Regions from separate parts of the Halomonas marinisediminis genome, predicted to be linked through region 3. Evidence: predicted binding sites of a transcription regulator. Region 3 holds the regulator's gene; each other region holds the start of a gene.
The links. The regulator PhoB, encoded in region 3, activates phosphate uptake and scavenging genes when phosphate is short. The targets are predictions, from matches to a motif close to TGTCATANNNNTGTCANA.

Region 1: a site for PhoB is predicted at 1,698-1,715, ahead of E0702_RS12355 (DUF6482 family protein). Genes of this name have one in related genera too.
Region 2: a site for PhoB is predicted at 1,769-1,786, ahead of phbB (acetoacetyl-CoA reductase). Genes of this name have one in related genera too.

Annotation. Positions count from the first base shown of each region.
Region 1 covers NZ_SLTR01000017.1:34,251-37,500, forward strand. The annotation lists gene E0702_RS12345 (cryptochrome/photolyase family protein) at 1-902, shown strand, start outside; gene E0702_RS12350 (thiol-disulfide oxidoreductase DCC family protein) at 899-1,294, shown strand; gene E0702_RS12355 (DUF6482 family protein) at 1,321-1,623, opposite strand; gene E0702_RS12360 (hypothetical protein) at 1,742-2,035, opposite strand; gene dnaB (replicative DNA helicase) at 2,114-3,250, opposite strand, start outside.
Region 2 covers NZ_SLTR01000019.1:36,989-40,238, forward strand. The annotation lists gene E0702_RS13095 (DUF349 domain-containing protein) at 1-856, shown strand, start outside; gene phbB (acetoacetyl-CoA reductase) at 951-1,697, opposite strand; tRNA gene E0702_RS13105 (tRNA-Met) at 1,886-1,962, shown strand; gene E0702_RS13110 (tetratricopeptide repeat protein) at 2,212-3,159, shown strand.
Region 3 covers NZ_SLTR01000020.1:36,922-40,171, reverse strand. The annotation lists gene E0702_RS13480 (chorismate--pyruvate lyase family protein) at 1-49, shown strand, start outside; gene ubiA (4-hydroxybenzoate octaprenyltransferase) at 82-972, shown strand; gene phoB (phosphate regulon transcriptional regulator PhoB) at 1,064-1,753, shown strand; gene phoR (phosphate regulon sensor histidine kinase PhoR) at 1,755-3,059, shown strand; gene cysZ (sulfate transporter CysZ) at 3,067-3,250, opposite strand, start outside.

The sequences.
Region 1 (3,250 bases), on a different contig from region 3:
CGCTGGTCGACCTGCGCCATTTCATCGAACACCTGCTGCCCGCCTTCGGTCGCTACCAGGATGCCATCAGCGACAGTGAGCCTTTTCTGTTCCATTCGCGGCTCGCGGCGGCGCTCAATCTGGGGCTGCTCTCGCCCCGGGAGGTGTGCGAAGCCGCCGAGCGCGAATACCACGAGGGGCGAGCGCCACTCAATTCGGTAGAAGGCTTCATCCGCCAGGTGCTGGGCTGGCGCGAATATGTCCGCGGGGTCTACTGGACCCGCATGCCCGACTACAAGCGCGGCAACGCCCTGGGCGCCCGGCGTGGCCTGCCGAACTTCTTCTGGGACGGCGAGACCGAGATGCGCTGCCTGCGCCGTGCCATCGAGATGACCCGCGATAACGCCTATGCCCACCATATCCAGCGGCTGATGGTGACGGGCAACTTCGCCCTGCTCTGCGATGTGGCACCCGAGGCGCTCTGCGACTGGTATCTCGCGGTCTACGCCGACGCCTGCGAGTGGGTGGAGCTGCCCAACACCCTGGGCATGGTGCTGCACGCCGATGGTGGACTGATGGGCTCGAAGCCCTACTGCGCCTCGGGAAAGTATATCGATCGCATGTCGGATCACTGCCGGCACTGTCGTTTTGACCCCAAGCGGGTGACGGGTCCCGACGCCTGCCCGTTCAACAGCCTCTACTGGGACTTTCTGGAGCGCCACGCCGAGACCCTGAGCACCAATCCGCGCATGAAGCTGATCTACGGCAGCCTGTCGCGCATGAGCGAGGAGAAACGCAACGCCATGCGCGACCAGGCCGGCGCCTTTCTCGAGCGGCTCGATGCTGCGCCCGCCTATTCACACGCCCGTGGTCAGGGCGAACACCGGGCGGGCTATGCTGGCGTCGAGGAGACGCCGAAATGACCCGACGCGCCACCCTCGCTGCCCGCGCCCCGGTGACCCTCTTCCACGATGGTCACTGCCCGCTATGCCAGCGGGAGGTCGCCTGGCTGACACGTCACCCGCGCCGAGAGCGTGTCACATTGGTGGATATCCAGGCCGCGAATTTCGATGCCGTGCCGCTCGGCCGCAGCGTTGCGGCGATGATGGGCCGGCTGCACGTGCGCGACGCGGCGGGGCGCTGGTTCGTGGGGATGGACGCCAGCCGTGCCCTCTACGCGGTGCTGGGCTATCGACGGCTGGTCTGGATGAGCACCCTGCCAGGGATCGGCGGGCTGATGGATGCGGGGTACCGCTGGTTTGCCCGCCGTCGTCTGCGTCTGGGACGCTGGCTGGAACGGCGGGAGAAGGAGTGACGCGGGGCCCTGTTCGCGAGGGCGGCTCAGAACACCAGCGGCATGCGTGAGGTCAGCGGCTCCTGATAGTGAGTCTCGCGACCGATCACTTCATCGTGGGGCACCTGCTGCACCAGGTAGGCACGGTGGATACCGGCACGCTTGAGCTCCACGTAGACATCTTCCAGCGAACGGAAGAGCACCGGCTTGCCCTTACGGGTCAGCATATGACGCTGCCCCTCGATATCTTCCAGCTCCACTTGATAGAAGCGGCTGCCGGCATGGCCGATGACGCGAATCTCGTAGTTGTCGTGATGGGCCGCGAAGGCCTTTAACTCGTGAAATTCCATGGATCCCTCCAGGTATTTTATCGTTGAAGTTCCTGGCAGCCTGACACCCACGGATGACACCGGGGTGACGACCGCATGTCAAGGATATGACACCGGCATCCCTGGCGAGTTCCGCAAGCTATTGATAATCTGAGGGATCAATCGCCTTTCCCAGGGAGTTTCGGTCGACCCACTTGCCGGCCTTGGTCTCCTTGTAGCGAAATACCACTCTATCACCGACGACCACCGGAAGCTCGGCATCCTCGGTCTGGTAGCTGTAGGTCTCGCCCTCCACTACCAGCTGGTAGCGGTAGAGGTCGGGCATGCCCAGCCACTCCTTGAACGGGCCTTCGCGCTCCACGGACTGAAGCTCGCCGCGCGCCTCCAGCTTGGGTGCACGCTGTCGATTACCGCGCCGAAATCCACCTGCCATGCTGCCTCCTGGCTATGCTAACTGAAAGGGTGGGCATTATACGGGCCCCTCGTCACGGCTCAAGCCGAGAGGCCGAGCCTATTCGCCGAAGCCATCGCCATAGCTGTCCGGCGCCAGGTCCTCGAAGCGGGTATAGCGGCCGATAAATGCCATATGTACCGTGCCGATGGGACCATTACGCTGCTTGCCGATGATCAGCTCGGCGAGCCCCTGATTGTCGGGGTTGTCAGGATTATAGACCTCGTCGCGATAGACGAAGGCGATCACGTCGGCATCCTGCTCGATGGCGCCACTCTCGCGCAGGTCCGACATCACCGGACGCTTGTTGGGTCGCTGCTCAAGGGAGCGGTTGAGCTGGGAGAGAGCCACCACTGGACAGCCAAACTCCTTGGCCAGCCCCTTGAGCGAGCGGGATATCTCTGAGATCTCGCCGGTGCGGTTCTCGGAGAAGCCGGGGATCTGCATCAGCTGCAGATAGTCGATCATCACCAGCCCGACATTGCCATGCTCCCGGACCACGCGCCGAATACGCGAACGCATCTCGTTGGGTGACAGCGCCGCGGTATCATCGATGAACAGCTGCTTGTCCTTGAGCAGGTTGACCGCCGAGGTCAGGCGCGGCCAGTCCTCATCCTCCAGCTGGCCCGTCCGCACCCGTGTCTGGTCGATGCGCCCCAGCGAAGAGAGCATGCGCAGCATCAGGGCATCGGCGGGCATCTCCATGGAGAACACCATCACCGGCTTTTCGCTGGAGATGACCGCATGCTCCACCAGATTCATGGCGAAGGTCGTCTTGCCCATGGAGGGGCGCCCGGCAATGATCACCAGATCCGAGGGTTGCAGGCCCGAGGTCATCTCATCCAGGTCTCGGAAACCGGTGGAGAGACCGGTCATCTCGCCCTGCATGTTGAACAGTTCGTCGATGCGGTCCACCGCTTTGGCGAGCAGCTCGCTCATGCCGATGGGACCACCCGACTTGGGCCGCTCCTCGCTGATCTGGAAGACCAGTCGCTCTGCCTCGTCGACCAGCTCATTCGCCGGTCTCCCCTGGGGGCTGAAGGCGCCATCGGCGATCTGGCTGGCGGCACGGATCAACTTGCGCAGCGTGGCCCGCTCACGAACGATATCGGCATAGGCGCGGATATTGCTGGCCGAAGGCGTGTTGCGGGCCAGCTCCGCCAGCGTCGCCAGGCCGCCCACGGTATCGAGCTGGTC
Region 2 (3,250 bases), on a different contig from region 3:
ATCGGAAGAAAAAGAGATACCGGCAGCCAGGCGGGCCGAACAAGCCAAGGAGCTCCAGCGCCGCTGGCGAGCGCTGGGCAGAGCCCCAAAGGGCGAAGAGCAGGCCTTGTGGCGTGAGTTCCGCGGCCTCTGCGACACCATTTTCGCGAGCCGCGAAGCGGCCCGTGACGATCGTGTTCGCCGTGCCGAAGAGCGACTGAATGCCATGCAGGGCCTGATCAATCGTCTGCATGGCTGGCAGCCTGTCCGATCAAGTGACGAGGTGATATTGACCCAGGCCATCGCCGAGGCTGCCACACTGGAGCCCCTTCCCGGTGGCCGCCGTAGCGAGGGCATGCGTCGGCGCTGGTCGGGCATCGTGCGTGCTAGGCGCCAACGGCTGGAGAGGCTGGCGGTGATCGAACAGGTAACCGACTGGCAGGAGGTGAGGCCGCTGCTCGATGCCCATCTGCAGGCGGATGCCGAGCACCTGGCGGGCAACGAACCCGGCGATGTCCCCCTGCCGGAAGGCCAGATGCTTGCCGAGGACATGCGCAGCGCTCACTTCCGCCGCAATGCCGCGCGCCGGGACAGCCCCCCCCTTGATACGGTAGAAGAACGCCTTGCACGCACCCGGGTGCACCTTGCGCTACTGGCTGAGGGCAGCGTCAGCCATCGTGATGAGCCTCTGCGTCTGGCGATTCAGGTCGAGCGCCTCAATGACAACCTGGGCCGCGAACCCTCCCGAGCCGAAGAGGTACGCAGCGTGCTGGTCGAGCTGCTCGCCATCGGGCCGGTTCCCCCTGCACTCTGGGAGCATAATGTCAGCGAGCTGGACCATATGCTGGAGCGACTGTCGAGCCTGCCCCCTCCCTGAGCGCTTTTCCCGCCCCCTGAACGCCACAGGAGCGCGAGGTATCCCCCGCGCTCCCGTGTGATCCTGCCCGTAACAAGACGGAAGGAAACCGGCGTCAACCCATGAACTGGCCGCCGTTGATATCGATATTGGCACCGGTGATAAAGCCGGACTCCTCGTCGGCCAGGTAAGCCACCAGACGACCGATCTCCTCGGGCTTGCCATAGCGCTTCACCGGGATCGTCTCACGAATCGATTCGCGCACCTTCTCGGGGATATTCATGATCATGTCGGTCGCGATATAGCCCGGCGACACGGTGTTGACGGTGATGCCCTTGGTAGCGGTCTCCTGCGCCAGAGACATGGTCAGGCCATGCATCCCCGCCTTGGCGGCGGCGTAGTTGACCTGGCCAAACTGCCCCTTGCGGCCATTGATCGAGGAGATGTTGATGATTCGGCCATACTGCCGCTCGAGCATGCTCTCGACCACGCTGCGGCAGGTATTGAAGACACTGTTCAAGTTGGTATCTATGACCTCGTGCCACTGCGCGGGGCTCATCTTCTTCATGGTGCCGTCGCGGGTGATGCCGGCACAGTTGACCAGAACGTCAATGGGGCCGTGCTTCTCCTCGATCTCCTTGACACCCTTCACGCAAGCGTCGTAGTCGACTAGGTCGACTCCGGCGATGTCGATGTTGTCGAAGCCAGCAGCCTTCTGCTCCTCGAGCCAGGCCTTGGCCTTCTCCGGGTTATGGTAACCGGCCACTACCTTGTAGCCTTCGGCGGCCAGTGAGCGGCAAATTGCACTGCCGATGCCGCCGGTACCACCGGTGACCCAGGCGACGCGTGATGAATTGGCCATGTAAATCTCCCTGAAAATGATGACACTACGATCCGACAGCATCGGCCGGACATCGCATTGTTCTTGCTCAAGCTGTCACCTTGATGACAAGCCGGATTCAGTATGGCCCATCGAGGGCATAAGGGACGAGCGTTTGAGGGGAGGGCTTGACTAAAGGCGAATCCCGTGTAGAATATGTCCTACATTGATGCGGGGTGGAGCAGTCTGGTAGCTCGTCGGGCTCATAACCCGAAGGTCATCGGTTCAAATCCGGTCCCCGCTACCAAATATCGAAAAAGCCGATTCCTTAGGGAGTCGGCTTTTTTCGTGCTCATAGCCCGGCGGCCATCGGTTCTCTCTCGTTTCAGAGTCAGCGGTCCCCGCTACCCAATATCGAGAAAGCCGATTCCTCAGGAGTCGGCGTTTTTCGTGCCCATGACCCGAAGGTCATCGGTTCCCTCTCCCTCTCCCCTTGAATCCGGCCGTCCTCACCCGCATATCCTGAGCAAACACACTCGTTTCCGGGAATCCAACCATGTCCATCGTCGATCCGCGTACCGGTGAGCCGCTCACCGCCGATACCAGTGCCCCGCAGGAAGCCCAGCCACAGCCCTCCCAGCCAGAAGCAGGCGAGGCTCCCGAGGTCATCATCGACGTCGATGCCAGCAATATCCAGCAGGTGCTGGAGCTCTCCATGCAGGTGCCGGTACTGCTCGACTGCTGGGCACCCTGGTGTGGTCCCTGCAAGAACCTGATGCCGGTGCTGGAGAAGCTGGCCCACGAATACCAGGGCGCCTTCCTCCTGGCCAAGCTCAATATCGACGAGAACCAGGAGATCGCCGCCCAGCTGGGGGTGCGCTCGGTGCCCGACGTCAAGCTCGTCAGCCAGGGAGGCCTGGTCGATCACTTCCAGGGCGCACTACCCGAGAAGGAGATCCGCGAGTGGCTGGGGCGTTACTTCCCGGCGCCGGAAAATGTCCCGGCGAGCCCCGAAGACCAGGCCGCCGAGGCACTGGCCGCCGGTGATGCCGCCGGTGCCCGCGCCATCTACCAGGAGCTGGTCCAGCAGTATCCGGAGCATATCCCCTACCAGATCGAGCTGGCGCGAACCCTGGTGGCCGAGGGGCGCGCCGATGAGGCCCGCAGTGTGCTCGACAATCTGCCGCCGGAAGAGCGCGATGCCGCCCCGGCCAGAGGCGTGCGGGCCAGCATCGAGTTCGGCGAGGAGGCCCCCTCCGCCGAAGAGTTTGCCGCCCTCGGTGAGCGCGATGACAGCGAAGCCCAGTATCTGCGCGCCATGCGCCGAGTCGCCGACGGCGACTACGAAACGGGCCTCGAGGGACTGCTGACCTTGATGAAAGCCGACCGCAGCTATGGCGACGATGCCGCACGCAAGACCCTGCTACGGGTCTTCGATGCCCTGGGCGCCGATCATCCGCTGACGGTCAGCTACCGCCGCAAGCTGTTCACCATGCTCTACTGATCCAGCTGGTGAGTGGTGAGTGGTGAGTGGTGAGTGGTGAGTGGTGAGTGGTGAGTGGCAACGATTAACGACTCGCCATTCACAAGCGCGA
Region 3 (3,250 bases):
GTGGTTCCTCGACGCCATGGCGGATGACCTCGGCCTGCCTTCGCGCTAGGCTTTGGTGTTCCCACCCGCCACGAGGTAGAGATGGACCGCTCTTTGATGCGCCCCACGGGCCTGGCCCGACTCCCCGACTTCCTGCGCCTGACACGTCTCGATCGTCCCATCGGCACCTGGCTACTGATGTGGCCTACCCTGTGGGCGCTGTGGACCGCCGCCGAGGGATTGCCCAGCCGTCGCCTGCTGCTGATCTTCATCGCCGGCGTCTATCTGATGCGTGCCGCCGGCTGCGTGATCAATGACTACGCCGATCGCCATGTGGACGGCTACGTCAAGCGCACCCTCGACCGCCCCCTGGCCACCGGGCGCATCGGCGAGGGAGAGGCCCAGGCGCTGTTTCTGATGCTGGTGGCGGGCGCCTTCGTGCTGGTGCTGTTCACCAACCTGTTCACGGTGCTGCTCTCCATCGGTGGAGTGATACTGGCCTTCATCTACCCCTTCATGAAGCGCTACACCCATCTGCCGCAGCTGTTTCTGGGAGCGGCATTCTCCTGGGCGATCCCCATGGCATACGGCGCGGTGCTGGGCCATGTGCCCGTCGAGGCGTGGCTGCTGTTCGCCGCCAACGTGATGTGGACCATCGCCTACGACACCCAGTACGCCATGGTCGATCGCGACGACGACCTGAAGGTCGGCATCAAGTCCACCGCGGTGCTGTTCGGCAGTGCCGACCGCTTCATGATCGGCCTGCTGCAGATCGTCACGCTGCTGCTGCTGGCCTGGGCCGGCACACGGCTCGCCCTGGGCGGCTTCTTCTGGCTGGGACTGCTCGCCATGGCGGCCACCTTCGTCTGGCAGCACTGGCTGATCCGCGAGCGCGAGCGCGAGTCCTGCTTCCGGGCCTTCCTCAACAACTACTGGTCGGGTCTGCTGGTGTTCGCGGGCATCGCCCTGAGCCTGTGGCCAGGCATCCAGTAGCCGGGCCTCCGGTACGGGCCCGCCTGTCATGTCAGTGTCATAATATCGTGATCTACTCGACATCGACCCGTCATTGACCCGAGGCTTCAGGATGACCGCCAAGACCGTACTGATCGTCGATGATGAAGCGCCTATCCGCGAGATGATCGCCATGGCGCTGGAGATGGCCGACTATCGCGTGCTCGAGGCGGACAACGCCCAGACCGCCCATGCCATGGTCGTCGACCACCAGCCCGACCTCCTGCTGCTCGACTGGATGATGCCCGGCACCAGCGGCATCGAGCTGGCAAGGCGCCTCAAGCGCGACGAGACCACCGCCGAACTGCCGATCATCATGCTCACCGCCAAGGGCGAGGAGGACAACAAGATCCAGGGGCTCGAGGCCGGCGCCGATGACTATATCACCAAGCCCTTCTCCCCTCGGGAGCTGGTGGCGCGTCTCAAGGCCGTGCTGCGCCGGGCAACGCCCCATGGTGTCGAGGAGGCAGTGGAGGTGGATGGCCTGCGGCTCGATCCGGTCAGCCATCGGGTCAGCGCCGACGGGCAGGAACTGGGCGTGGGTCCTACCGAGTACCGCCTGCTGCAGTTCTTCATGACCCATCAGGAACGCGCCTACACCCGCAGCCAGCTGCTCGATCAGGTGTGGGGCGGCAATGTCTACGTGGAGGAGCGCACCGTCGACGTGCATATCCGTCGCCTGCGCAAGGCGCTAGGCGAGCGTCACCAGCACCTGGTACAGACGGTGCGTGGCACCGGCTACCGGTTCTCCGCCAAGGGCTGACGTGAGGCTCTGGAAGCACGAGCTAGGGCGCCTGCTTCTGCTCGCCGGCCTCGGTCTGGCAGTCGGCTGGCCGCTGGGCGAGCAGTGGGCCGGCCTGGCCCTGGGGCTTGCACTGAGCCTTGTCTACCATCTCTATCAGCTGCGTCGTCTTCACCACTGGCTGACCCATGACAGCCAGGCCGAGCCGCCCTCGGCCGCCGGGCTATGGGGTGACCTGATGGACCGCCTCTACCGCTACCAGAAGGTCCAGCGTATCGCCCAGGAGCGGTTGCGCAGTACCCTGGGGCGAATTCAGGAGTCCTCCGAGGCCATGCGCGACAGTGTGGTCATGCTCGACCGCCACGGCGACATGGAGTGGTGGAACAGCGCGGCGTCACGGCTGCTGGGGCTGCAAGCGTCTCATGATCGTGGCCACCATATCACCAACCTGCTGCGCGACCCGCGCTTCGTCGAATACTTCCATGCTCGCGACTATCGCGACCCCCTGACCCTGCCCTCCCCCATCGACGAGCGGACCGTCCTGCAGTTTCAGATCACCCTCTATGGCGACGGCGAGCGGCTGCTGATGGCCCGCGACATCACACGCCTGCATCGCCTCGAGGAGATGCGCCGCGACTTCGTGGCCAATGTCTCCCATGAGCTGCGCACCCCTCTCACCGTGCTGGCCGGCTACCTGGAGACCTACGCCAGCTTCGCCGACCAGCTGCCCCCACGATTCGCCAGGGGGCTCGGCCAGATGCAGGAGCAGACCACCCGCATGCAGAACCTGGTCCAGGACCTGTTGCTGCTGTCGCGGCTGGAGATCGACCGCAGCGGAAGCGACCATGCCCCGCTGGACATGGTCAGATTGCTGGAGGGCGTAAAGCGGGATGCCGAGGCACTATCCGGCGGTCGCCACACCATCCGGGTAGAGCTCAAGGAGCCTCGCGCCCTGTTAGGCAGTGAACAGGAGATTCGCAGCGCCCTCTCCAACCTGGCCTTCAACGCCGTGCGCTACACCCCCGAAGGCAGCCATATCGCCCTGAGCTGGCGCCCCGGGCCCGACCATGGCGCCTACCTGGAGGTGGTCGACGACGGCGAGGGCATCGATCCGGTGCATGTTCCGCGCCTTACCGAGCGATTCTACCGTGTCGACAAGGGGCGCAGCACGGCGACCGGCGGAACCGGCCTCGGCCTGGCCATCGTCAAGCACGTGCTGCTGCGCCACGACGCCCGCCTGGAGATCGACTCCCGGCCGCGCCAGGGCACCACCTTTCGCTGCTGCTTCCCCGCCACCCGGTTGGAGGGAGAAACGAGTGCGACCTGACGCAACCTCAGCGACGGGTCGGCAGGTCGGCGGGCAGGTCACGATAGTGGCCGTCCCACATCAGCACCGCGGCGGCCACCGCCCCGGGTAGCAGGAAGAGGTTGGCCAGCGGGATCCAGGTGATCAGGGTCACCCCGCCCCCATAGGTCATGGTCGGCCACCAGCGCGCCCTGAGGCGACGTCGCATCTCG